Cellvibrio sp. PSBB006: one gene and its partner. The protein of the gene in region 1 interacts with the protein of each later gene in a pairwise test. Links are inferred from orthologs where the notes say so. Each region holds a gene or a part of one and is shown in the gene's direction. Other genes may lie near its edges.

Region 1 (16,191 bases):
TGAGTGGGCGACTCAATTGGCGCGAGGTGATGTTGTTTCGCGCCTACGCCAGTTATATGCGCCAGACCCTGTTTAACTTTACCGAAAGTTATATTGCGAATACCTTGGTAAATCAGGTGGCCATTACGCGCAATTTAATTGCCTTGTTCAAGGCTAAATTTGATCCGCGCCTTAACGAGAGTCGCGATTCCAGTGAACGTATCGATCGTTTGCGCAGTAAAATCCTGGAGGAGTTGGACGGTGTTGCCAACCTGAATGAAGACCGCATTCTGCGTCGTTATCTGGCGATGATGGATGCCACACTGCGCACGAATTATTTTCAACGCGATGCACAGGGCGCTGAAAAAGCATACTTGTCCTTGAAGTTCAGTCCGCGCCAGGTACCCGATATTCCCGCACCGCGACCCTTGTATGAAATTTATGTCTTCTCACCGCGTATGGAGGGTGTGCACTTGCGCGGTGGCAAGGTTGCGCGCGGTGGTTTGCGCTGGTCAGATCGGCTGCCCGATTACCGCACGGAAGTTCTTGGCCTTGTGAAAGCACAGCAGGTAAAAAATGCCGTCATCGTGCCTAACGGTGCCAAGGGCGGATTTGTGTGCAAGCAAATGCCAGTGGGCGCGAGCCGTGACGATATTCAGCAGGAAGGCATCGCTTGTTACAAGATGTTTATTCGCGGTTTATTGGATATCACCGATAATTTGCGTGGTGGCGAAATAGTTAAACCCGTGAATGTGTTGTGCTTCGATCAGGATGATCCTTATTTAGTGGTTGCTGCGGACAAAGGCACCGCTACTTTTTCCGATATTGCCAACGGCATTTCCGCTGAGTATAACTTTTGGTTGGGCGATGCCTTTGCCTCCGGTGGCAGTCAGGGTTATGACCACAAAGCTATGGGCATTACCGCGCGCGGTGCCTGGATTTCGGTGCAACGGCACTTCAAGGAAAAAGATATCAATATTCAGGAGCAGGATTTTACGGTGATTGGTATCGGTGATATGGCGGGCGACGTGTTTGGTAATGGCATGTTGTTATCGCCGCACATCCGTTTAATTGCTGCGTTCAACCATCAGCATATCTTTATCGATCCACAACCGGATGCGAAGCGCAGCTTTCGCGAGCGAGAGCGATTATTTAAATTGCCGCGTTCCAGCTGGATGGATTATGACAAGAGTCATATCAGTAAAGGTGGCGGTGTTTTCCCGCGCGATTTGAAATCAATTGCAATCACACCCGAGATGAAAACAGCCTTGGCGATTGATCAAGAAAAGCTGACACCGGGTGAATTGATTCATACGCTGTTAAAGGCGCCCGTAGATTTGCTATGGAACGGCGGTATTGGCACTTACGTGAAATCCTCCGAGGAAAGTCATGCCGACGTGGGTGATAAGGCCAACGATAATGTGCGTGTTAACGGCAATGAATTGCGCTGCAAAGTATTTGGTGAAGGCGGCAACCTCGGTATGTCCCAGTTGGGGCGGGTAGAGTATTGCCTGAACGGTGGTGCCTGCAATACAGATTTTATTGATAACGCCGGCGGCGTGGATTGTTCGGATCACGAAGTCAATATCAAAATTTTACTGGATGATGTAGTTGCCAAAGGCGATCTCACGCAAAAACAACGCAACCAATTGCTGATGGATATGACGGAGAACGTGGCGCAGTTGGTCTTGCACAATAATTATCGACAAACCCAGGCGATCAGCATTGCCCAGGCCGATGCCCTCAAACGCGGGGCCGAATATCGTCGCTTTATGAGCAGGCTCCAGGCCGCAGGCCGACTTGATCGTGCGCTGGAATTTTTGCCCGACGATGACAGCCTGATAGAACGGCAATCTCACGGCAAAGGATTAACCCGGCCGGAGTTGGCGATTTTGATTTCTTATGCAAAAGCAACGCTGAAGGAGGATCTGGTGGAGACGGATATCGCCAGTGATCCTTATATTGCCGGTTTTATCGAAGGCGCTTTCCCACAGAAAATTGCCCGGGATTTTAAAGAGCCTTTGTATCGCCATCGCCTGCGGCGCGAAATTATTGCGACCCAGATTGCCAACGATATTGTTAACAATATGGGCATCAGCTTTGCGCAGCGCTTGATGGAGTCCACTGGCGCTGGTGTGGGCGAGCTCGCCGCTGCCTACATTACCGCGCGCAATATTTTTCAGTTGGATAGTTATTGGCGGGAACTGGAACAGCTTGATTACCACATACCGGCAGCGCTGCAAATTGAGTTGATGATCAAGATGATGCGCCGGGTGCGGCGGGCAACGCGCTGGTTTTTGCGCAATCGACGCGGTCATCTCGATCCCGGCAAAGAAGTGGAAATTTTCACCCGCGGTATGCAGGACATTACCAGCCATCTGCCGCAATTATTGCGCGGCCAACCGCTAGAGAATTGGCAAGCACGCTGCGCTTATTTGCAGGAGCAAGGCTTGCCGGAATCCTTGGCCAAACGTGCGGCCATGCCGGGTTATTTATTCTCCGGACTCAGCGTAGTGGATGCGGCGCAAACGAGCGGCACCGATCTGCTCGCGGTAGCCGACTTATACGCAACCCTGGGTGAATATCTGGAGTTGCCGTGGTTTGCTGAGCAATTATCGGAGGTCAAGGTAGAAAACTACTGGCAAGCCATGGCGCGCGAAAGTTTTATGGATGATCTCGAAACGCAATTGCGCACACTCGCAACACAATTGATTCCGGAAATCACCGGTGATGATTCTATCGATGCGGTTGTTTCCACCTGGGGTGAACAAAACGATGCACAGGTTAAACGCTGGACCGCGATGATCAATGAATTGCAAGCAGGCAGTCACACTGATTTTGCGGTTTTCTCTGTGGCATTGCGCGAATTGCGTGACTTGATTAAACAATGATTAGGTCGCAAAACGAACCCATGAGGGGTTCGAAACTAAAACCCTGGCGCCACTCGCATTATGCCTACGGCGTTGCGTCCTGATTCACTTGCAACGTGAAGTCACCCAGTTGTAGATGCTTCCAGCGCGGCGTTACGGTTTTGATGGTTTGTTGCTGCAAGGTATCAATCAGTTTTTTCGCATCATACTTTTGCTTGTCGAGTCGGCTAAGGGTGAGTTTTTCCCACACATCTCCCTGCTGGGTGAACAGTGAAACATTCGGGAAATGTTCTGTGATATCCACCAACACATAATCGTTGCTGCCGTCTTCATCCAGATCAACTGGCATCAAGTAGTAATCTTTTATATTGCGTAAACGCCAGGGGTTGCTGATCAGGTCGGCGTAGATGGCATCGGCCAGTGCGGTTGGGATGGTGTGTTCGGGAAGAACGCGAATGGCTTTGAAAAGCTGGTCTCTATCAATCGGATTTGTTTTGTTCGTGTGGTCGCGATAGAGGCTGTCGATGGCAATCGCAACGGCCGGGTGACTCTCGTTAAAATCCTGCTTAAGTTTTTGTAGGGCTTCATAGCCGGGTTTCATCAAATCGCGGCGAAAATAATGAATGTCAAAATCCTCGGGCTTCACTTTGCCTGACTCCAGTTGCGCCAGCTGGCTGTTGACAGATATCTTGCGAAAATCCACCAGCGGTGAATTGATCAGTATCATGGTGCACAACAATAAAATTCCCATCCGCACATTGACCCAACTTAGCCTGTGCAACCACGCATCGCGTTGCTTGATAATGCCCCAGAGATAACCCACGGAAAACAGCGCGAGAAAGCCCCAGACCAGAAAGCCCCAGCAGCGATCTACCGTCCATCCATATTGTTGTACTCGTAAGCTCAAACCATAAAAAGCAATGGCGCTGTAGATGGGTAACAGGGCAATGCCGAGATAAATAAAACGGTGGATAAACAGCGGGTAAGGTTGGGTGTCGGGATCGTCTTGGTAGACGGCGTTGAGGAAAAATAACATCAATGCCTGCATACACAAAATCAATGCGCTGCCGCTGTTTGTTTCCCATAAAGGGTCGAGGCCGGTGAAGGGTAAGGTGACTAGAAACAGGATGGAAACCAGGGTCAGAATCACCAACAAAAATTTCATCAGGGCTTGCTGGATGCGCGTGATGGTGTCGATAACCTTGTATTGGCTGCGAAAGATAAGTACCCCGAAGCCATGGGCCAGTGACAGTGCCGGATAATAAAACCAGGGTTCTTTAAACAGGTCATCAAAGAAGTCAATCTTGATCACCTTGAACAATTCTGCCCACAGATTAAGAATGCCCCAGACGCACAGCATAAATAACAGCGCAAGACCGAGTGTTAAAAAGTTTCGCCAGGAAAAACGAAATAGATCTGCGTAGTTGAAAGGGTTTCCGGTGGCACGTTGCTGGGCATACATCAACAATTTGAAGCTGGCGATGCCCAGCGTGGAAACAAAAGCGACCAAGGAACCGGTGAAGCGTAGATGCTCAAGAGGAATCACCTGACTGCCGACATAATATCCTGTGAGGCCGCAGAGCAGGGTGAAGGGCAAGATCCAACGAATAATCGTTCGCCAGTTGTCCGACTCTAACGACAACAGCAACATCCAGGGGCCGATGATGACCATGCTGTACAGGCAAAACAGCCATTGCGGTTCTTGATGCGGCCAGAATCTAAATTCGATGGACTGGTGCAGGATAAGCAGCAAAAAGCCTTGAATCAGAGCGATGGCGAGTAATAGTTTTCGCGGCAGGGCAGCGTCCATAATATGATGTGTTTCCTGTTGTTCGTCGGGTTCGCCTTATCCTAGGGGATGAACCTGTGTTTTGGTAGTGAGCACTTTTTATTTTTGTAGCGAGGAATGTCTTTGCGCGATCTCATCGTCAACCTCATGATTTCCCCTGATGAATATCAACGGCTATATCAGGGAGCAGTGCGGGATGTTCTGGCCACCAGCGTGGATGGCCGACGGGTTCGTTTCCCGGCGATGATTCTGCGACCTTACGTGACGCATCTGGGGATTCGCGGACGTTTTCGCATCCTGTTTGATGAAAACCACCGCTTCCAGGGCATTGAAAAAATCGACTAGGGCGGGTGAATCCAGTATCCTTGCGCGCAGTTTTCAGCCCTTCCAATAGCCTGTAATGACGCCTATGTACTCAACGCTCAGAAACCTCCTGTTCCGCCTCGACCCCGAAGTTTCCCATGAATTCAGCCTCGATATGCTGGGTGCCGCCGAACGCCTGAAGTTGCTGGAGTTGTTTATCTCTGCACCGGCTTATAACCCGGTTGAGGTGATGGGGTTGCGCTTTCCTAATCCCGTGGGTTTGGCTGCAGGGCTCGACAAAAATGGCGATTATTTCAATGCCTTGGGTGCTCTGGGATTCGGTTTTGTTGAGATTGGCACCGTGACACCCCGCCCGCAACCGGGTAATCCCCAGCCGCGCCTGTTCCGCATTCCTGAGCGGGAAGCGATCATCAACCGTATGGGTTTCAACAACAAAGGCGTGGATCATCTGGTTGACCAGGTACGCAAGCGCCGCTATCAGGGCATTCTGGGGATTAATATCGGCAAGAACGCCACCACCCCGGTGGAAAATGCAGCGGATGATTACCTGATCGGTATGCGCAAAGTCTATGCCCATGCGGATTACATCACGGTCAACGTATCTTCTCCCAATACGCCCGGTTTACGGGATCTGCAATTCGGTGACAGCCTCAATCGCTTGCTGGAGACCCTGAAAAAAGAACAGTTAACCCTGCAAGAAGCACATCAACGCTATGTGCCGGTCGCGGTGAAGATCGCGCCGGATATGGATGATATCGCCATTGCCCAGGTAGCAACTGCCTTGGCCGAGCAGGGCATGGACGGGGTGATTGCTACAAACACGACCATTGGACGTGAAGGCGTGGAAGGCTGCGTTAACAGTGAAGAAGCCGGTGGCCTGAGTGGCTTGCCGGTGCGCGACAAGAGCACACGTGTGATTGCTGGCCTGCACAGCCACCTGGGGGGCAAGCTGCCGATTATCGGCGTTGGGGGCATCTTTGATGGTCCCAGCGCGGTAGAGAAGATCAAGGCAGGCGCCAGTCTGGTGCAGATATACAGCGGGTTTATTTATCGTGGTCCGGCGGTGGTTACCGAGGCTGCCAGCGCTATTGCGCAGATGGAAAAATGAGGGAATTTTATGATCGGCAATCCGGTATTTTTATTAATCGGATTACCCTGGGCTGAAAAAAAGAAGCCCGCGAGTAGCGGGCGTTTGGTCATGACCGAAGTCATGGCAGGATTGCCCGAATAGCCGTCGGGCGCGGTTGGGATTGTGTCAGTATCTGATCAAGTACTCATAGGAAGTTGTTGGATATTGCTCAGCTTTTGCACCTGAGCCATGCGATTTAAACCGTCCCATTGGTCAATGCGCGATTCGCGCCATCCATTTAACCATTGCTGTCGAGCGGTACCGCTGTCGTGTGGACACAAACTCCTTGAACGACCTTCAATACCAGCTTTATACCCTTTACTGAATGCGCGTTCTGTTTGGTCACGTTTTTGACGTTTCATCAGTTATAGCACCTCTATGTAACGGTTGTTGCGGTGGTTAGTTTTTGTTTCGCTTTTTGATGCTTCTTACCTTGTATTGCAGATGTTGGAAGTGTCCATCCGTTTTTCAACTCTCCATGGCTAGAATGTTGAATGCACGTTTGGAACGAGGAGTTACAATCACCGTGACGTAATACGTCATATACCCATGCCGTGGCGCCGATGACTGTACTCGGTTGACATCATCCGATTGTCATAAGTTCACGGCGGAAGATCAGTACAACAAAAAAACGCAGTACTTTGAACGATTTTATTTTTATAGCCAGCGCGCTCTATAGTACTTAAAACTCTAGCAAATCGATTTGACAAATCGTAAACCCGCATGAGTACTGGGCTGCGCGCTGATGGCGCATATTTCCGCGCGACACAAAGGATAACGCATGATCGAACATCAATTTTTTGCTACGTGCCCGAAAGGCATTGAAAATCTCCTGTATAACGAACTGGCCGACCTGGGCGCGACCGAGTTGCGCGAAACTATCGCCGGCGTTTATTTTCATGCGTCACAGGAAACTGCTTATCGCATTTGTTTGTGGAGTCGTCTGGCCAATAAAATTTTGTTGCCCTTGGCCAACTTTACTGTGAACAGTCAGGACGAGTTGTATCAGGGCGTGCGCGATTTGCCCTGGCAAGACCATCTAAATCCGGGCGGTTCGTTGTTAGTGGATTTTACCGGCACCAATGACGCCATTCGCAATACACAATTCGGTGCGGTAAAAGTGAAAGATGCCATCGTCGATTGTTTACGTGATTTCAGTGGCGAGCGTCCATCGGTGGCAAAACGTGATCCGGATTTACGCGTGAATGCGCGGCTTGCTAAAGATAAATTGGTGATCAGTATTGATTTGTCCGGTGAAAGTTTGCATCGACGCGGTTATCGCATCAAGCAGGGCAATGCACCGTTAAAAGAAAATCTTGCCGCCGGTATTTTATTACGCGCCGGTTGGCCTGCGGTGGCGGCGGAGGGCGGGGCACTGCTCGATCCGATGTGCGGTTCGGGAACTTTGTTAATTGAGGCGGCGATGATGGCTGCTGATATTGCACCGGGATTGGGACGGGCCAGCTTTGGTTTTGAACGCTGGTTGAATCACCGTAATGATATCTGGCTGTCGTTGCGTGAAGAAGCCTTTGATCGCCGACGTGATGGCCTGGCAAAAAATTTACCGGAAATCCGCGGCTACGATGCTGATCTTAAAGTCATTCGCGCCGCCGAAGAAAATATTGTCAGTGCAGAGCTGGATCATTGGTTACGTGTCAGCCGCAAGGAATTGGCGGAGTTTAAAAAGCCGACCCATGCGCCCATGGATTATGGTCTGGTCATTTGTAATCCACCTTACGGTGAACGCTTGGGGGAAATTGAATCCTTGAAACTTCTGTACGCCCACATGGGTGAGCGGTTGCGCAATGAATTTCAAGGGTGGCGTGCCGCCATCTTTACCGGTAATCCCGATTTGGGTAAGCAAATGGGATTGCGCGCTGAGAAAAAATACAAGCTCTTTAACGGAACCATCGCCAGCGAGGTTTTATTATTTAACATTGACCGTGACGCCTTTGTTCAAAGCCGTGTAGAGCAGGACGGGCGCTTCAGCAAGGATGATCGCGAGCGGCAAATCGCCGAGGAAAAGGTCAAAGTCGAAGATAAAGCGGCGCAAGCAGCGGCCCTGACTAACGGCGCGCAGATGCTGGCCAATCGCCTGCAAAAAAACCTGAAACAACTGGATAAATGGGCGCGAAAAAACAATATCAGCTGTTATCGCCTGTACGATGCCGATATGCCGGAATACGCAGCAGCCATTGATATTTATCGCGGCATTCCGCAGGACGGGCGCAACGAACAGACCTACGTGCACGTACAGGAGTACGCGGCGCCGAAATCTGTTGACGAAGACCGGGCGGCTCAACGCTTTGCGGAGATTGAAATGGCCGTGCCCTTTGCGCTGGATGTGCCGATAAAAAATATCAGCTACAAACAGCGACGCCGCAACAAGGGCAGCGCGCAGTATGAAAAGCTCAGTGATCGTCCTACGGGCGATCTGGTCACTGTTGTTGAGGGCCAATCGCGTTTGCATATTAATTTGTGGCAGTATCTGGATTCCGGGTTATTTCTGGACCATCGCCCGGTGCGCGATCGTATTGCGCAGATAGTAAAAGACAAACGTTTTCTTAATTTATTTTGCTACACCGCAACCGCCAGCGTGCGTGCTGCTATGGCGGGCGCGCGATTTACGGTGAGTGTGGATATGTCCAATACCTATCTGAATTGGGCGCGTAAAAATTTCGCACTGAATGGTTTAAGCGAGTCGCGCAATCGGCTGGAGCAGGCAGATTGTCTAAAGTGGCTGGAAGAAAATACCCAGCAGTTTGATGTGATCCTGCTAGATCCGCCAAGTTTTTCCAATTCCAAACGCATGGAAGATGTGCTGGATATCCAGGCGGACCATGTCACCATGATCCATCATGCTATGCGTGCCTTGGCAGAAGACGGGACGCTAATGTTTTCGAATAATTTGCGCAGTTTCAAATTGGATTATGACGCGCTAAAGGATTACACCATCCAGGATATCAGCGCCCAGACGATTGATCAGGATTTTCAGCGCAATGCGAAGATCCATCAATGTTGGTTAATTAAACACTGATTCTCGTTCCTTAGCTTGGCAGAATATCGCCGGTTCGGAAGCGCGAACAACAGGCAATAATGTCATGAAAAGAATTACGCAGGATTTTTTAGCACAGGTGATAAGAAAAACGATACAGTATTTTCTATTCGGTATGGCGTTGCTGGCTGGGCAATCCTCGGCACAGTCATTCTGTTTTGCCTCTGCCAGCAGCTATTACGAGCAGGTTTACTGTGAACTACAGGCCAGAGGCGAGGCAAAAACCCTGCCGCCGTTTTATCAATTCAAACGTAACGATGCGACCACCCAGGCACTTTTATTAAAGCGCCCGGCAGGGCGTATTGGCATCGAGTTACCCATGCCAAAATCTACGGCCAAAAAAATTACACCAAAATCGACGCCGCAGCCGGAGCGAAAACTGCCAGCACTTGTTGAGCAGAAACCACAACCACAAACAACAACTTCACCACCCATATCCCGAAAACCCTCGCATCATCTACTTGCGAGCTTAATGGCGAAACAATGCACTGCGGCAATCAACAATTTACTTTGATAGGCAATCGCCGTAACCAACGTTTGGCACAAGGCGTATTGGATGCCGAGAATAAAATGGCGCTACCTGTTTATAGCGGCAGCGCCTCAGATCAAACTGCCATAGATGCCTATTTAGCGCGAGCTTATCGCCAGTACATTGAAAAGATGCACGAGATAGGTTTGGGTGGTGTCACCATGACGTATGGAAAGTTCTATTTTTTGTTTTTTGATTTGCAGGAAAAAGGGCTGGATTTCAGTCAGCGTTTTGAAACCATGTATGGTTTTTTAAAGAAAGACAAAGCCACCATGGGCGTCAGTGAAACCCTGACGCCGGATAGCCAGCTTGAAACCAAAGATTGTGATCCGCTGGCTGAGCATATGTGGGTATGCAGCCGGTCAGGGCGGAATTATTTATACCTGGCAGAGTCGGAATAGGGCGCCATTTCTGGTCGTGGGAAATGTAAATTTTGTTAAAGATTTGGCTGGACAAGCGCGAGGTTCATACGGGGTTAAGGCTGGCTGCGCGATCCTTACACCGTTTTACAAATTGAGCTGATCGTTTCCACTATAGTGGCGATGAAACTATTTATTGTTTTCCATCGTATTTCTTCTGTAACAAAAGGACACTTTATGAATCACTTACTTGCCCTGGTATTGTTGTTAACCTCTGCCGTCGCATTTGCGAACCCTTTGCCGGCCAAGCCGCATATTTATGTGGAGGGTTCGGCGGAGATTGAGGTCATCCCTGATGAGATGACCATCACCTTGGGCCTGACCTCGGAGAATATGGATGTCGGTGTAGCCAAGGCTGATGTGGATAAGCGTTCAGTACATCTGATCAATACTCTGAAGGCTATGGATATTGAGGCGCGCGATATTGCGACCACGGCGCTGCAGGTTACGCCGGTTTACGATTATGTTGAAGGTAAGCAGGTGCCGCGCGGCAGCCGGGTTTATCGCCAGGTGGATATTACCCTGCGCGACCTTGAGCGTTATGGCGCGCTGATGCAGGCGTTGATGGATGCGAAGATCTCCAACACCGTGGATACCAGTTTGTCGGTGTCGGATGAGAAGGTGGTGAGTGATCAGGCGTTGATCAAGGCGCTGGAGGATGCGCATTCGCGGGCGGCGGCTTTGGTGGAGTCCCAGGGGCGCAAGTTGGGTGATGTGCATTCGATTTCGGAGTTTGAGTTGCGCCGTGAGGAGACGTATTTCCTGGTGCCGAATCGTGAGGTTTATGGTGAGTCTGCCCAAGGGTTGGCGGTGAGTGCGGATATGCGGATGAAGAGTTCGGAGCCGTTTGAGCCGGGGGTGATTCGGGCGAAGGCTAAGGTGTATGTGGTGTATTTGATTAAGTAATTCTGGTGTTTATACCGAGCTTTAGTCGGTCGTGCCGCGAATACCGTTGTCGACTCTGAGACTCGCCGTGAACCCTTCCGTGGGGGCTCATCAGCAGCATCCGTGCTGCCGATGGTCTCAGAGTCGACAACGGTATTCTCTCTGAGAGAATGTGCCATAAATTTTTAAATTCGGGTAACTGCCATGCTAATCAAGAAGCCGTCGGATATTCCCTCCTCAGACATTACGCCGGAAGCGATTTATCGGGCGCGACGGGATTTTATGCGTGGGGCTTTTTCGGTGGGTGTGTTGGGTGCGGCGGGGATGGTGGTGCCGGGGGTGTTGGCGGAGCCGGGTTATGTGGCAGCGGAGGCGGAGAATAAAGGGCCGGATTGGTTGAAGCGGCAGATCGCGTCGGCGACGGCGGACTCTCATAAAGTGAGTGATAAGTTGACGCCTTACGAGCATGTTACTCAGTACAACAATTTTTATGAGTTTGGTTACAACAAGGATGATCCTGCGGAGAACAGTAAAGATTTTCAGCCGCATCCCTGGTCGCTTGAAATAGCCGGGGAGGCGGGGAAGACGGGTCGGTTTACGTTGGAAGATATCCTGAAAGGCATGACGCTGGAGGAGCGGGTGTATCGTCTGCGTTGTGTTGAGGCCTGGTCGATGGTGATTCCGTGGGTTGGTTTTCCACTGGCGAGTTTGTTGAAGCGTTTTGAGCCGACGGGGAACGCGAAGTACGTGGCCTTCACTACATTGAAAGATCCCAAACAAATGCCGGCGCAGAAGAGTGCCTTCAGCAGTATTGATTGGCCTTATGTTGAAGGTTTGCGCATGGATGAAGCCATGCATCCGTTGACGATATTGGCGGTGGGTTTGTACGGTAAGGTATTGCCCAATCAGAACGGTGCGCCCTTGCGATTAGTAGTGCCCTGGAAGTATGGTTTTAAAAGTATTAAATCTATCGTGAAGATTGAGTTCACCGAAAAAGAACCGCCGACTACCTGGAATATCAGCGCACCGCAGGAATACGGTTTTTATGCGAATGTAAATCCCAAGGTGGATCATCCGCGCTGGAGCCAGGCCACCGAGCGACGCCTACCCAGCGGCTTGTTTAGCCCCAATATTATCGATACTCAATTATTCAACGGCTACGCCGACGAGGTGGCCCATCTCTACAAAGGCATGGACCTAAAAAAATACTACTAACCGTACCGTAGGTCGGATTAGCGGCAAAGCCGCGTAATCCGACAACCAACTTTCTAACCAAACCAACCCGGATAACCTCGTGCAACAAATCCCCACCAGCTGGCGACGCCTCATCATCTTTCTCTGCGCACTCATTCCTTTCGCCTGGCTGGTCTTTAACACCATCACCCAGCAACTCGGCGCTGATCCCGCGAAAACTATTGTGTTATTCACCGGCGAATGGACGATTTATTTTTTGTTTATCACGTTATCTGTCACACCCTTACGCCGTTTATTGGCATGGAGCTGGCTGATGTCGCATCGCCGGATGCTGGGTTTATTTGCGTTGTTTTATGGATTGTTGCATTTACTGTCGTATCTGATTTTTATCCTCGGGTTGGATTTCAGTCGTCTGGTGTCTGAAACACTCAAACGACCCTACATAACCGTAGGGTTTCCGGCGCTGTTGATTCTGGTTGCCTTGGGCATTACCTCCACACAAAAGATGATGCGGCGCTTGGGGAAAAACTGGGTCAAGCTGCATCGTCTGGTATACCTTGCGTTGATTCTGGCCTGGATACATGTTTTATGGCAGGTGCGCTCCAGCTATTTTGAGGCAGCTGTCTACGGTGCTATTGTGGCGGTATTGCTGGGAATACGCCTGTTTTGGGCCGTCAAAAAAAATAAACGTCGCGTGGCTCAATAGCCATTTACTGTTATTTATACCCGCCTTGCCGGTTATTTATAATTTCCCTGCAAGTACCGATAAAACGCGGGATTTACCCAAATCGTTTCCGGGTTGAGAGTCCAGGTTTTGTTAAGTGCAGCAATATTTTTAATTAAGCCTGGCGCTTTGTTCGGCAATGCGAGCATTACAGCGGTTTCCTCACCGTGACTTACCAGGATCTGGGTAACCGGATGAAAATTTGGTGCAGCCACCCGGCTGCGGTAATAGGGTTGCCACCAGGCACTACGAATAAGCCCTGACTGTTCAGCACGATTTTTTTTAGCGTAACGATTCACTATCTGCATAAAGCGTTGTTTGTCATCGGCAGTCGCAAAGCCAAAGTGTAAATCGTATTCACGTGCTTCTATCAGGTGGCGATTGTCGCTTAATCGAATGGTGTTGGGATTTGGTGTGCCCCAATCATCACGATGCAAAAAGGCTGATGTTTTCAGAGAAAAACCAACCTGCGCCTCAAGTCCTTCACTGGCCAGCAGCGCGAGTAACTGTTGAGCGTGATCAATATCATTGTGGCCATAGATAATATGCGTCTCACGCTCGAACAACGGCCAGGGAGTCGTATAGATGTTATAACCGGTCGCCACGCTCTGGTCGATCACCGAGCGCAAGGCAATAGCAAAATCAGAATGGCCTTCTTTCGAGGCGCTCAGCCAGCGTGTTTCAATACGTTGGTATACAGAAGGTTCACGCAGGTTTCCGAGATAGGCAAGGTCCGGTTTGTTGTAATGTGCAACAAAGCTGGCGAGATCCACTTTTGTTGTGGGGGCGTCGAGAGTTTTGAGCACAGCCAGAGCCTGTTGCTCGGAAAAATCCTCGGCTTTGCCGGCATCCCTGCCGGTGATACGCGTAACTTTCTCTATAGAAAATGTTGCTGCCAGTTCGCTGTAGCCTAATTGTTTTACTGCATCAGCGTAGATTCCGCCGTAACAGGGAAGCGCAATCAATAGCATTGCAAGTCTTGCAAAAAATGACACCTTCATCGTTTATTTTTCCCGCGTCACAGAGGTTTTGAACTATAAAAATTTTACCAGGTGTAAGGAAAATTTTGCGGCCTCGCGTGCGGCAATAGGGCCAAGGCGCAGATAGTCATCATTGGGTGCTTCCTGGGCAACATTGGAACCGGCACGCACAATTAAGTAAGGCACACCCAAAGCTTCGCACACATGACCCAGTGGGGCGGATTCCATCTCCATGATGTCAGTTTTGAAATGGTTGCGCAGCAGATCAATGCGTACCTGCGGAACACCGAATAAATCCGATGACGCCACGACACCATAGCGCACCGAATTTTTATAGGTGCTGTCATTGGCGGTTACGGTTTGTGGTTCGTAAGTATCCATGGCTTTTTTTGCCAGGGCCAACATGGCTGCGGAGGGTTTAAATTCATTGGTCACCTCCTTGCCATCATCGGGTCCGTTCATCGGGCGATACACCATATCGTTTGCTGTGAGGCTGCCATAGTCGTGCTCATAGGTATGCGTTGCCACGATAACATCACCCGTGCGCAACTGTTGATTGATGCGTGCACCGGTGCCCGTCATGAGTACCATGCGCGGTTTAAATTCCTTAATAAACAACGTGGTTGTCATGCCGGTGAAGGTTTTTCCGATACCGGTGATGGCGATAACCACGGGTTTGCCATGCAATTTCCCTTGCCAATAAGGTATACCCCACAAACTTTTTTTCTCAGGATTTTCCAGTGCATCGGTGAGTACCGGAATTTCCTGGGGCACAGCGCCAAGTATCACAATGGTATCCGTCGGTTCGTAGAAGCGCGGTTTTTCCTGCGCCTGGCTGGCCAGTGTTAGACACGCAAAAAAGCTGCTGAGAATAAGTAAAAGTACCCGTTTGTGGATGAAAAATTTCATGACATTATCCCGATATACATTAATTGGCCGGCTGGTCAGTGATTGTGGTGACATACTCGTTGAGTAACGTCAGATAATGATTTTTTTGGGCTTCCGGTAACCAGGCAACCCGAAACGCATTGCCAACCAGCTTGGTGATTTCTTCGCTGGTGAATTGCCCTTCCTGTTGCAGCTCTACCAGGTTTTCATTGAGATACGCGCGGAAATAAGCAGGATCGTCGGAGTTGATGGTGGCGAGCATGCCTTTTTGTAGCATGGTGCGAATTTCTGCAGAGGTAAGTGATTGCACTACAAAGCGGTTGGACACCGGGCACACGGTCAGCCCCAAACCGCGTTTCTTTATCGCTTCACATAACGCATCGTCTTCCAGCGAGTTCACGCCGTGGTCGATGCGGTCCACGATAATCTCATCGAGACATTGGCCAATGTGAACCAGCGTATTTTGCTGATTCACATCACAGTGCATCGTCAGTTTTAAACCCATCTCCCGCGCTTGCTTGAAGACCTCTGCAAACTTAACCGGTGGGTTATTTTTTTCATCTGAATCCAGGCCTACACCAACAACCCAGTCGCGGTAGGGTTTGACCATTTCCAGATGCGCCATGGCGGATTCCGCGCTCATATCCCGCAGGAAACACATGATCAATTGGCTTTCGATACCGAGTTTTTCTTTGGCATCCACCTGGGCTTTGTGAATGCCGGTGATAACTACCCCAAATTCGACCCCGCGACTGGTGTGCGCTTGTGGATCAAAAAACACCTCGGCATAAACCGTATTTTGACTGCGTGCCTTACTCAGATAATTCCAGGTGAGCTGGTAAAAATCAGCTTCGGTGCGCAACACGTCCATGGCGGCGTAGTAGATGGTTAAAAAAGAGGGCAGGTCGTAGAAGTTGTAAGCAGCGATCAATTCGTCCGGCGTTTTGTAGGGCAGGTCGATCTGATTGCGCTGTGCCAGTTCAAAACTGAGTTCCGGTTCCAGTGTTCCTTCCAGGTGAACATGCAATTCCGCTTTGGGCATGTTTTCAATAAAAGTTTGCATCGTTAGCTCCCAGGGTTCACTTGTTGTTGCCCCTGATTTGCAACTTTCATTCCCCTTTATGTGAATGCTTGAAATAAGCTGACTAATTGGACAATAAATTAAAAAGCTGACTGTTTTGCGCTAGGGAGCTGCACTAAAAGAGGTGAGGTAGGATGTCAGTAGGGCGTTTCTGGTGCGATATAGGTGCTTCGTAGTCCGTTTGCCACTCAGGTTTTTGTTTCGAAAACGCATACTACATCCCTGTAGCTCCCGCAAATCATCCGTGATTTGAGGGTTTCGAAACAAAAACCTGAGCGGCAAACTCACGTTGTGCGCTCTTAAAGTCAAGCTGTCCGAATGGACAGCTTATTGGCTTTTACTGCG
Region 2 (11,032 bases), 2.3 Mb from region 1 along the record:
GCCGCACCTTTCACGCTGCTCTTTCCCTACTGCAACCTGTTCTGGACGGCGGTGCTGTCGGTCGTGATCGGGCTGGTTTTATCCTCGGCGTTTTCCGCGATTGTGGTGCTCGCGCAGGAGTTGGTGCCCACTAAAATCGGCATGATTTCCGGGATATTTTTTGGTTTGATGTTTGGTATTAGCGGCGTCGCAGCGGCGGGATTGGGTGCTTTGGCCGACGCAACAACCATCGAACATGTGTTTGATTATTGTGCTTATTTACCCCTCATCGGCATGGTCACTATCTTATTGCCGCGTATGAGTCGCAGGTAATTGGCGGCGAGATCGCGTAACTTCTTCCGCTTCGCTGCCATTTTTCGACTAAAAAATCATCAATAAAACCCTATCTGTCATATCCCCGTCAGCCCGACATGGGTATAATGCGCGGCTTTTTACCGTCCTCCCTTGCCTCAGCTGGCGCCAAATCCAAGCCTCAGCTGGCGCCAAATCCAAGAGAAACAACACTGTGACAGATCAATCCGCTATCGAAAAACTGCGTAATATTGCCATCATCGCCCACGTTGACCACGGTAAAACCTCCATGGTTGACCAGTTGTTGCGTCAATCCGGCACCCTCGACCGTCGTGAGGATACCGGCGACCTGATCATGGATAGCAATGATCAGGAACGCGAACGCGGGATTACCATCCTCGCGAAAAACACCGCGATCAAATGGAACGATTACCGCATCAACATCGTGGACACCCCCGGACACGCCGACTTCGGTGGCGAGGTAGAGCGGGTTCTGTCGATGGTGGATTCTGTGTTGTTGATCGTGGATGCGGTAGGCGGACCTATGCCGCAGACCCGCTTTGTAACCTCCAAAGCCTTTGAACAAGGTTTGAACCCCATTGTGGTGATCAACAAGATCGACCGTCCGGGCGCTCGTCCGGAGTGGGTGATCGATCAGGTATTTGAGTTGTTCGACCGTCTGGGTGCTACCGAAGAGCAGCTGGATTTCCCGGTGGTCTACGCATCGGCATTGAACGGTGTCTCCGGTACCGATCTGAACGACATAAAAGACGACATGACACCCTTGTTCCAGATGATCGTCGACAAAGTTAAGCCGCCGGTCGTTGACCTGGACGGTCCCTTCCAGATGCAAATCTCTGCGCTGGATTACAGCAGCTATGTGGGTGTTATCGGGATCGGCCGTATCACGCGCGGCAGCCTGTCGCCCAACCAGCAGGTTGTGGTGGTGGACCATGAAGGTAATCAGCGCAAGGCCAAGGTATTGCAGGTGATGGGGTATCACGGCTTACAACGTATTGAAACTGGCAAGGCATATGCGGGCGACATCGTTTGTATTACCGGTGTGGACAAGTTGGGTATCTCCGATACCCTGTGTAGCCCCGATGCCGTTGAAGCACTGCCGGCACTGTCCATTGACGAGCCAACCGTCAGCATGACCTTCCAGGTAAACGACTCGCCCTTCGCCGGTAAAGAAGGCAAGTTCGTGACCAGCCGTAATATTAAAGATCGTCTTGAGCAAGAGCTGATTGCCAACGTGGCCTTGCGTGTTCAACAGGGCGACAGCCCGGACAAATTTATCGTCTCCGGTCGCGGCGAATTGCACCTTTCCGTATTGATTGAAAATATGCGTCGTGAAGGTTTTGAGCTGGGCGTATCGCGTCCGGAAGTGGTACAGAAAATTGTTGACGGCGAAGTGCACGAGCCCTACGAGCAAGTGGTTATCGACGTTGAAGAACATCACCAGGGTTCGGTGATGGAAGAACTCGGTCTGCGTAAAGGCGAGCTGACTAACATGGAGCCGGATGGCAAAGGCCGTATCAAGCTGGAATTCCTGTGTCCGTCGCGCGGCCTGATCGGTTTCCGTGGTCAGTTCCTGACCATGACCTCCGGTTCGGGCATCATGACCAGCATCTTCGACCATTACGGTCCGGTGAAAGAAGGTGAAGTGGCCAAGCGTCAGAACGGTGTGTTGGTGTCCATGGTGAAAGGTAAAACCCTCGCTTATGGTTTGCACCCGCTGCAAGACCGCGGCCGTTTGTTCCTCGGCGCCGGTGTGGAAGTATACGAAGGTCAGATCGTTGGTCTGCACTCACGCGGTAACGATTTGGTCGTTAACCCCACTAAAGCCAAGCAGTTGACCAACGTGCGCGCCTCCGGTACTGACGATGCCTTGACCTTGTCGCCGCCGGTTCGCCACACCCTGGAACAAGCGCTGGAGTTTATTGAAGACGATGAGCTGGTTGAAGTCACACCGCAAAGCATTCGTCTGCGCAAAAAGCTGTTAAGTGAAAACGATCGGAAGCGCTCCAAGAAATAACGCGCCACCTTTCAGGTAGTGAATACAATGCCCGTTTACGTCCGGCTATACCGGTGCGTAAATGGGCATTATTTTTTGCGGGCTTCCAGGTATTAAGACGCATTGATCACGAAAGCGCTTAGGCTGTTTTAATTCGCCCGTTATTAAATCTGTGTTTGATCATCATGCCTGAACTTTATTTTCTGTTATCGCTGTTGCTATTGGGGGCCGCCACCGGTTTGTTTGCCGGACTGTTCGGTATCGGTGGCGGTGGCATCATGGTGCCGATATTAACCCTGCTATTTATGGCGCAGGGTTTTCCTGAGCAGCATCTGGTGCATCTTGCGTTAGGAACTTCCATGGCAGCGATAGTGCCCACGGCCCTGGCCAGCGTCCGCGCACATCATGCGCGGGGCGCAGTATTGTGGCCGGTTGTGATAAAGATTGCGCCGGGTATTTTATGCGGCACCTTCGCGGCAACGTTTTTGGCCAGTTACCTTTCTGCCAAACCACTCGCACTGTTCTTCTCGTGTTTTATGGCCTTTGTTGCGCTGCAATTGATGATAGATCGCAAACCTCAGGCTGCACGTCAATTGCCAGGCGCAGTCAGTTTGTCGGCCGTGGGGGTGGGTATCGGGAGCATTTCGGCATTGGTGGCGATTGGCGGCGGCACGTTAACTGTGCCGTTTTTGACGTGGTGCAACGTTCGTTTACAAACGGCCATAGGCACCTCGGCAGCGGTCGGTTTTCCCATTGCGCTTGCTGGTGCCACGGGTTATCTGGTGAATGGATGGTCAGTAGATAATTTACCCGTTCACACGCTGGGCTTTATTTATTGGCCCGCCGTCATTGCAATGGCATTGATGAGTTTTATCACGGCACCGGTCGGCGCGAGGCTCGCGCATCGTTTACCCGTCGCGTTATTAAAAAAACTATTTGCCTTGTTGCTGATTGGTCTCTCCCTGCAAATGCTGTATTCACTGTTTGTTTAACCGATCCCGTAGGTCGCATTAGCCGCAAGGCGTAATCCGACACGCAAATGCAACCTTACGCGGCAACCCCGTTTCGATGGCTCGAACGAGTCAACAGTTTCTTAACAACATTTTTTGGCTTAACTCTCCGCACTAACAATTCCAATTGCTTTAATCCCTGCGGCCATACACCGATGTCGGAGTGGCTATTGATATGCCCCAGTTCTTTTATCCGCAAAAAATTCGCACCCCACAACAATGCCCAGTAGGCTGCCTTACTGTCCTTCATCCAGGGATCATTACTGCTCGCAATCAAATGCACGGGAACCGACAAGGGGCGGTCTGGCAGACGATCGGCGATCTGGAATTTATCGGGATCAGCAGGCGCCACCAACAACACCGCCGCGATCAGTTCCAGGTATTCCGCTGCGATAGATGCCGCCGCGAGTGCCCCAAAACTGTGTGCGATTAATACGCTGGGTCGATCAACCCCGGCCAGGGATTTCTTGATGGCATTGCGCCATTTATCCAGATCAGCTTCGTGCCAATTTTTTACCGCGATACGTTGCGCATTGGGCAGGCGATTTTGCCAGAGTGTCTGCCAATGATTGTCATCACTGTTATTCAATCCTGGCACAATCAACACCGGATGTTCTCCCACAACCTGCGCAGGATTAACTAACGCCTCGTCATCATGGGGCGCGTCAAAAAAGGGGGCATCAAAAAAAATCGGCTCGTGGCTCATGGTCGGCTCCGTTACCAATGTATGGTCGTTGTTCAATGGGTCGCGTTCATAGCGTTAGGGCGGAGCTTACTGGCTGGTTATATGAATGCGAAGGAATAATTTGTTCTGTGGTTATGCCTGAAATGTTTGCCGTTTTCCGGGTACGGCATATGCCAAAAAATGAGTCGCTTATGACTACGCATGTCATAAGCTAATAAAAAATAAATCTTTTGCGGCCAGATGAGCGTTGATTAGTATGGCGCCGTCGCTGAGCAATCAGTTGTTATTGAGATACCGTCATGGCAAGCCCAACGAATGAATCCATTGCTATCGATGAAGATGTGCTGAAGGAAATCAAGCAAATCCTGGCGCAAATTCAATACGGCTCGCTGGAAATATCTGTCCACAATGGCCGGATCGTGCAACTGGAACGTCGCGAGAAAAAGCGGTTTGATAAAAGCGAAAACGCTAAATAAATTACCGCGCATTCTAAAAGAACATACACACCATCAACACTGACCGGACCGCCGGAAGTGATAAGTTAATTCTGGAGATTAACATGTCATTTCAACACCTGCGGTCGTTGCGTCGATCGTTTTACACGCCCACACTTTTTTCATTAGCTGTGACTGCGGCCTTGGGGCTTAACGCTCAGCACGCGTTGGCTAATCCGCCGATTATTTACGGAAAACTGAATATTACTCTCGATCAATTTGATCACGAAGGCGCGGCTCGCGTCATTGCTCTCCAGGCTCCTGCTGTGGTTGACCAGTGGGAGCTTAATTCCAATGCTTCACGCTTGGGGATCAAAGGCGAACAGGCATTAGAGAATACCGGTTTGACGGTGGTGTATCTCGCGGAATACGAAACTGATGCGGACGACGGCGGTAGCAGTCCCTTTGTACAACGCAATATTTACGCCGGATTGCAAGGCAGCTTTGGTCGCGTGATTGGTGGAAAATTCGATACGCCGCTAAAAGTCATCGAAGGCAAAGTTGATCAGTTTAACGATCTGAAAGCAGACATTGATGTTCTGCTCGGCGGTCAGAATCGCGTGAACAATATCGTCCAATACTCCACACCCAGGCTCGCCAAATTATTCACCGCCAATCTTGCGTTTGTTACGCCGGAAGGTGCGGATGTAGATCTCGACGGCGAGGTAGACGATGGTTTGACCGATACCCTTTCCGCGTCGTTGGTTGCAGATAACGGCATTTTTTATGGCGCTATTGCCTACGACAGTAACCAACTGGCGCGTCGCAGTCTCGATGGTATTGTCCGTGCTGATGTAATCCGAGCGGTGGGCACGGCCAAACGGGGCTCATTTGAATTGGGAGCACTGGTGCAACAAGCCAGCGATGTTGTTGCCGGTAGCGAAGCAGAGGACACCAGCTATTTAATCTCCGGCGCCTGGAATATCGACAGGTTTAAAGTAAAAGCGCAATACGGCATCGCCGAAGCAAATGTCAGCGACGAAGAAGGCACGCTGGCAGCAGTGGGCCTGGACTATAGCCTGGGTAGCAAGACCAAGATATTTACCTACTATTCCGCGCTGGATGTGGATAACGCCGACCTGGCGGATAACACCTTTGCCGTTGGTTTTGATCACAGTTTTTAAGGGAAATCATGAAGTATTTTTCAAGCAATTACCGATGTTGCTGCGCATAGCCTGATTCACCATGCCAACACTTATTCGATTTATATACACGCTTTTTTTTGTAAGGAACCTGATCATGATTACTCGTTATCTGAAAAATACATTGCTGGTCCTGTCACTTGGCTTTGCCAGCGTTGCATACGCGCAGGATGTCAAACTATTAAACGTTTCCTATGACCCTACGCGCGAACTCTACGTGGAATTTAACAAAGCCTTCGCAGACCATTGGCAAAAAGCCAACAAACAAAAAGTCAGCATCAGCCAATCCCATGGCGGAGCTGGCAAGCAGGCGCGTGCCGTTATCGATGGCCTTGAGGCAGACGTTGTGACTCTGGCATTGGCCTACGATATTGATGCTATCCATGAAGAGCGTGGATTAATTCCCAAGGATTGGCAGTCACGTTTGCCGCACAACAGTTCGCCCTATACATCGACTATCGTGTTTCTGGTGCGTAAAGGTAATCCCAAAAATATCAAGGATTGGGATGATCTGGTAAAACCGGGCATTGAAGTCATTACGCCAAACCCGAAAACCTCGGGCGGCGCGCGCTGGAATTATCTGGCCGGTTGGGCCTACGCGAAAAAGAAATATAGTTCGGATGAAAAAGCGCAAGCGTTCATCGAAAAACTCTACAAAAACGTCCCGGTCCTGGACTCAGGTGCGCGGGGATCGACCACAACATTTGCACAACGCGGTATTGGTGACGTTTTTCTCTCATGGGAAAACGAAGCGTTTCTCGCTGAAAAGGAATTTGGCAAGGGCACCTTTGAAATTGTGGTTCCTTCGCTGTCGATTTTGGCTGAACCGCCCGTGACTATCGTGGATAAAAATGTCGACAAGCACGGTACGCGTAAAGTTGCACAAGCCTATCTGGAGTTTTTGTATAGCGAAACCGGCCAGAACCTTGCGGGTAAACATTTTTATCGTCCGCGTGATTCTGCGATTGCAGCCAGGTACGCAGCGCAATTTTTGAACGTTGACCTGATTACCGTGGATGAGGAATTTGGTGGTTGGCAGAAAGCCCAGAAAACCCATTTCAATGACGGCGGTGTGTTCGACAAGATCTACAAGCCTGGAACGAATTAACGTCTGCTGAGGGCAGCGCCCGCAATAAAACACAAATTCAGTGCGGGTTTTTTTTAAAGGTGTTTCATGAGTCGTCGATCTTCTGTTATTCCCGGTTTCGGGTTGTCCCTTGGCTACGCTGCATTTTATGCGAGTTTGATTGTGTTCATCCCGCTCGCCTTTTTATTTGCCAAAGCCATGACGCTTACCTGGTCGGAGTTTTGGGCAACGGTGCTCGATCCGCAAGCGGTAGCGAGTTATCGCTTGAGTCTCGGCGCTGCGTTTATTGGTGCGCTGATCAATTTAGTGTTTGGGTTTGTCGTAGCCTGGGTGCTGGTGCGCTACGATTTCTTTGGCAAAAAAATTGTTGATGCCTTGGTGGATTTACCTTTCGCCTTGCCCACCGCCGTGGCGGGTATTGCGCTCACTGCACTTTACGCACCGCAAGGCTGGATCGGCCAATGGCTCACGCCACTCGGCATTAAAGTGGCTTACACGCCGCTGGGCGTGATCGTCGCGTTGACTTTTATTGGTTTGCCCTTTGTCGTGCGCACCGTGCAGCCGGTGCTGGAAGAATTGGAACGAGAGATTGAAGAAGCCGCCGCGAGTTTAGGTGCAAATCGTTGGCATATCTTCCAGCGGATTTTATTGCCCGCGTTGTTACCCGCCTTGCTCACCGGCTTCGCGTTGGCATTTGCCCGCGCGGTGGGCGAATACGGTTCGGTGGTGTTTATCAGCGGCAATATGCCGTTTCGCACCGAGATCACGCCCTTATTAATTGTCTCCAAACTGGAGCAATACAATTACGCCGGTGCTGCTGCCCTGGCGGTGGTGTTGTTAACCTTTTCCTTTGTCCTGCTGTTGCTGATCAATTTCTTGCAACACTGGAGTAGCAAGCGGGCAGGAGCCTAGTATGAGCGGTGCTGTATCTTCCCTGGGCCGTCGCACCCGCAAAGCGACCGATGCCACCACAGAACCTTTATGGATGCAAATGACGTTAATCAGTATGGCATTGCTTTTTTTAGCGCTGTTTTTAGTGGTGCCATTAATCGCCGTATTTACCGAAGCCTTTTCGCGCGGTGCCGATGTGTATTGGGCGGCCATTACCGAACCCGATGCCTGGCATGCGATTACATTAACCTTGTTGGCGGCAGCCATCGCTGTGCCGCTCAATGTCATATTCGGTTTGGCCGCAGCCTGGTCGATCACCAAATTCCAGTTTCGTGGCAAGCAGGCATTGATCACCTTGATCGATTTGCCTTTTGCTGTCTCGCCGGTGGTGGCTGGTTTAATTTATGTGCTGCTCTTCGGCGCGCAGAGTTGGTTTGGCCCCTGGCTCTCCGACAACAACATACACATTATTTTTGCCGTGCCGGGCATTGTATTGGCCACCGTGTTTGTCACCTTTCCGTTTATCGCACGCGAATTAATTCCCTTGATGGAAGAGCAGGGCACATCCTATGAAGAAGCGTCGCTCACGTTGGGCGCCAGTGGTTGGCAAACTTTTTGGCGAGTGACGTTGCCGTCCATTAAATGGGGTTTGCTCTACGGCATTATCTTGTGTAACGCGCGTGCCATGGGTGAGTTTGGTGCAGTGAGTGTCGTTAGCGGCCATATTCGCGGCCAGACCAACACGCTGCCGTTGCATATTGAAATTTTATACAACGAATATCAATTTGCGGCGGCCTTTGCTGCTGCCTCGTTACTTGCCGGTTTGGCATTGATCACGCTATTGGTGAAATCTTTACTGGAATGGCAGCACACACGGGAGCGCGAAAAATCCATCCGCGCTGCCCAACAACAAACCTGACTGACCATCCGTAGGTCGGATTAGCCGCAAGACGTAATCCGACACCATGGTGGCCAAAGGCATTGTCCCTGACACCAGAGATTCCAAAAAAGTAGCACTCTATTTATTCACGCAACGAGAAACATCATGAGCATCCAGGTCAAAAAAATCCACAAAAACTTCGGCAGTTTTTCCGCGTTGAATAACGTTTCACTGGATTTCCCCACCGGTGAACTGGTCGCGCTGCTTGGCCCCTCCGGCTGCGGTAAAACCACACTCCTGCGCATTATTGCCGGTCTCGAACAACCGGATAGCGGCGTAGTGGAATTCCACGGCGAAGACGCCACTAACGTCCATGTGCGCCAGCGGCAAGTAGGTTTTGTGTTTCAACACTATGCACTGTTTCGTCATATGACGGTGTTTGATAACGTGGCCTTCGGGTTGACCGTGCGACCCAAACACACACGCCCGAATAAAAAAGACATTGCTGAGCGCGTTCATGAATTGTTGCGCCTCGTGCAACTGGACTGGCTCGCCGATCGTTATCCGGATCAGCTTTCCGGCGGTCAACGTCAACGTATTGCCTTGGCTCGTGCGCTCGCGGTAGAACCAAAAGTGTTATTGCTCGATGAACCCTTCGGTGCACTCGATGCAAAAGTCCGTAAAGACTTGCGTCGCTGGTTGCGTCGTTTGCACGATGACTTGCATATCACCTCGATCTTTGTCACCCACGATCAGGAAGAGGCCATGGAAGTAGCGGATCGCATTGTGGTGTTAAACAAAGGTAAGATCGAACAGATCGGTTCGCCGGATAAGGTTTACAATAATCCTGCCAGTCCATTTGTGTATGACTTTATCGGACAGGTGAATTTATTTCACAGTCGTGTCAGCGAAGGCTGGGCCCATATCGGCGATTACAAATTACCGGCCCCGGAACACGCGAGCGTTAAAGACAGTGCTGCTGTTGCTTATGTTCGGCCGCACGATATTGAACTACAAGCGGAACCCCAGGGGGAGGGTTTTATCGAAGCGACAGTGGACAGTATCAGTACGGCGGGTTCGGTGTTGCGCATTGAATTGCGCCATGCACTCAGCGAGGATATTTTTCATGTGGAATTGCCGCGCTCGCAGGAACGTTTAATTCATTTACAACCTGGCGCCAGGGTTTATGCCAAACCTGTTAATTCCAAGGTGTTTTTGCAATGATTGTCAGATTAGGCTTCTTGGTTCTCTGAATTAACCCCCCAGCAATGGTGGGCAAAAGATGAAACCCTCGATCAACGCATCCGCGAACGCTTCAGCGATATACACGCCCAAGCCACACGCTGTAGCCGGGATCAAGTTTTTAAGTTCTGAAATAAACCCGCCGGATGTATGGCAACTTCACCAACACCATGATGCCAAACACAGCCGCCGCTGCGCCGAGCAACCACTGCAAACTCACCCATTGTGCGCAAGCACCGAAGATAAACGCACCCAGTGCCGGGCCGGCGCGAAAGATCAAACCGTACAGTGCCATCACCCGGCCTTTCATGGCAGGTTCGCTCAGTGTTTGCGCCATGGTTTGCATACCGATATTGCACACCACATGAAAAACACCGGCAATGGCGATGATCAACACCACCCATTCTAGTTGCGTCGTGAATGAAAAAATCATCAGGGTTGCAGCAATACCGATGGCGGCACCGAAGGTGATTTTAATTAAATGATCGGCGGGCTTGGCTTTTAACATCCAGATTGCGCCGAGCAAAGCACCGAATCCTTGCGCGCTCATTAACCACGACAAGGTTTGCGGGCCACCGCGCAAAATATCCCCCGCGATAGCTGGAAATAATTCGCTGAACGGCCGCGCGAGTAACGCAAAACCCAGTGCCAGCGCAAACAGTGCCGCAATCACCGGTGTGTGACGGATATAGGAAAATCCTGAATGGATGTCGTGCAGAATATGCGCGGTGCGTGGCGATAAGCCCGGTCGGTTAATGTGATGGCGTACCCATACGATCACAGTCACCAGTGCGATAAACGAAAACGCATTGATCAGAAAAACCTGTTCGATATGGCCGGTCACCATCACCAGACCGGCAATCGCCGGGCCGAGACTGCGGGCCAGGTTCACAGCAATGGAATTGGTGGCGATGGCCTGCGACATGCGTTCCGGCGGCGCCAGTGAACCGATCACCACCATGCGCACCGGTTGATTAAAACCTTGCACGCTGGCATCGGTGATCGACCACGCGAGTAATAACCAGATGGTCAATACGCCGCTGGCCGTCATGGCCCAGAGGACCAGCGTCAGCAGAATCAGCAATGTTTGGGTGAGTAACATCAGACGAAAAGGATTGCTGCGATCAGTCACCGCGCCCGCCAGCGGTGCGACCCACAAGGCCGCGATCAAATCGCTCATGGCAATGGCGCCTACCCAGGCTGGCGAATGGGTCAGTTCCCAGGTCAACCAACCCACTGCCGTTTTTTGCATCCAACTGCCGAGCGACGATAAACCGTGCCCGGTGCTGAATA

The links.
Region 2: the proteins of rlmKL (region 1) and typA interact in binary tests that used the Escherichia coli proteins (3 or more experiments, as listed by UniProt). The link is inferred for Cellvibrio sp. PSBB006 from one-to-one orthologs.

What each region holds. Positions count from the first base shown.
Region 1 is NZ_CP021382.1:396,751-412,941, forward strand. The notes cover bases 6,515-9,500. They hold rlmKL (bifunctional 23S rRNA (guanine(2069)-N(7))-methyltransferase RlmK/23S rRNA (guanine(2445)-N(2))-methyltransferase RlmL), read left to right. Parts: upstream 6,515-6,872; coding sequence 6,873-9,128; downstream 9,129-9,500. Other genes in these bases: CBR65_RS01805 (hypothetical protein), read left to right, coding at 9,193-9,500. Outside these bases: CBR65_RS01775 (NAD-glutamate dehydrogenase), read left to right, coding at 1-2,870; CBR65_RS01780 (DUF4153 domain-containing protein), read right to left, coding at 2,935-4,659; CBR65_RS01785 (DUF2835 domain-containing protein), read left to right, coding at 4,756-4,983; CBR65_RS01790 (quinone-dependent dihydroorotate dehydrogenase), read left to right, coding at 5,048-6,070; rmf (ribosome modulation factor), read right to left, coding at 6,229-6,453; more of CBR65_RS01805, read left to right, coding at 9,501-9,660; CBR65_RS01810 (hypothetical protein), read left to right, coding at 9,630-10,076; CBR65_RS01815 (SIMPL domain-containing protein), read left to right, coding at 10,272-11,000; protein-methionine-sulfoxide reductase catalytic subunit MsrP, read left to right, coding at 11,184-12,194; CBR65_RS01825 (sulfite oxidase heme-binding subunit YedZ), read left to right, coding at 12,274-12,879; CBR65_RS01830 (hypothetical protein), read right to left, coding at 12,912-13,868; mtnN (5'-methylthioadenosine/S-adenosylhomocysteine nucleosidase), read right to left, coding at 13,932-14,786; add (adenosine deaminase), read right to left, coding at 14,806-15,828; CBR65_RS01845 (sodium:proton antiporter), read right to left, coding at 16,184-16,191. UniProt on the Escherichia coli protein: Specifically methylates the guanine in position 2445 (m2G2445) and the guanine in position 2069 (m7G2069) of 23S rRNA. Methylation occurs before assembly of 23S rRNA into 50S subunits.
Region 2 is NZ_CP021382.1:2,710,418-2,721,449, reverse strand. The notes cover bases 23-2,917. They hold typA (translational GTPase TypA), read left to right. Parts: upstream 23-505; coding sequence 506-2,329; downstream 2,330-2,917. Other genes in these bases: CBR65_RS11370 (sulfite exporter TauE/SafE family protein), read left to right, coding at 2,494-2,917; CBR65_RS11380 (MFS transporter), read left to right, coding at 23-312. Also shown: more of CBR65_RS11380, read left to right, coding at 1-22; more of CBR65_RS11370, read left to right, coding at 2,918-3,300; CBR65_RS11365 (alpha/beta hydrolase), read right to left, coding at 3,356-4,024; CBR65_RS11360 (YezD family protein), read left to right, coding at 4,303-4,479; CBR65_RS11355 (porin), read left to right, coding at 4,563-5,621; CBR65_RS11350 (sulfate ABC transporter substrate-binding protein), read left to right, coding at 5,737-6,747; sulfate ABC transporter permease subunit CysT, read left to right, coding at 6,814-7,638; sulfate ABC transporter permease subunit CysW, read left to right, coding at 7,712-8,536; CBR65_RS11335 (sulfate/molybdate ABC transporter ATP-binding protein), read left to right, coding at 8,663-9,721; CBR65_RS11330 (MFS transporter), read right to left, coding at 9,861-11,032. UniProt on the Escherichia coli protein: A 50S ribosomal subunit assembly protein with GTPase and nucleotide-independent chaperone activity, required for 50S subunit assembly at low temperatures, may also play a role in translation.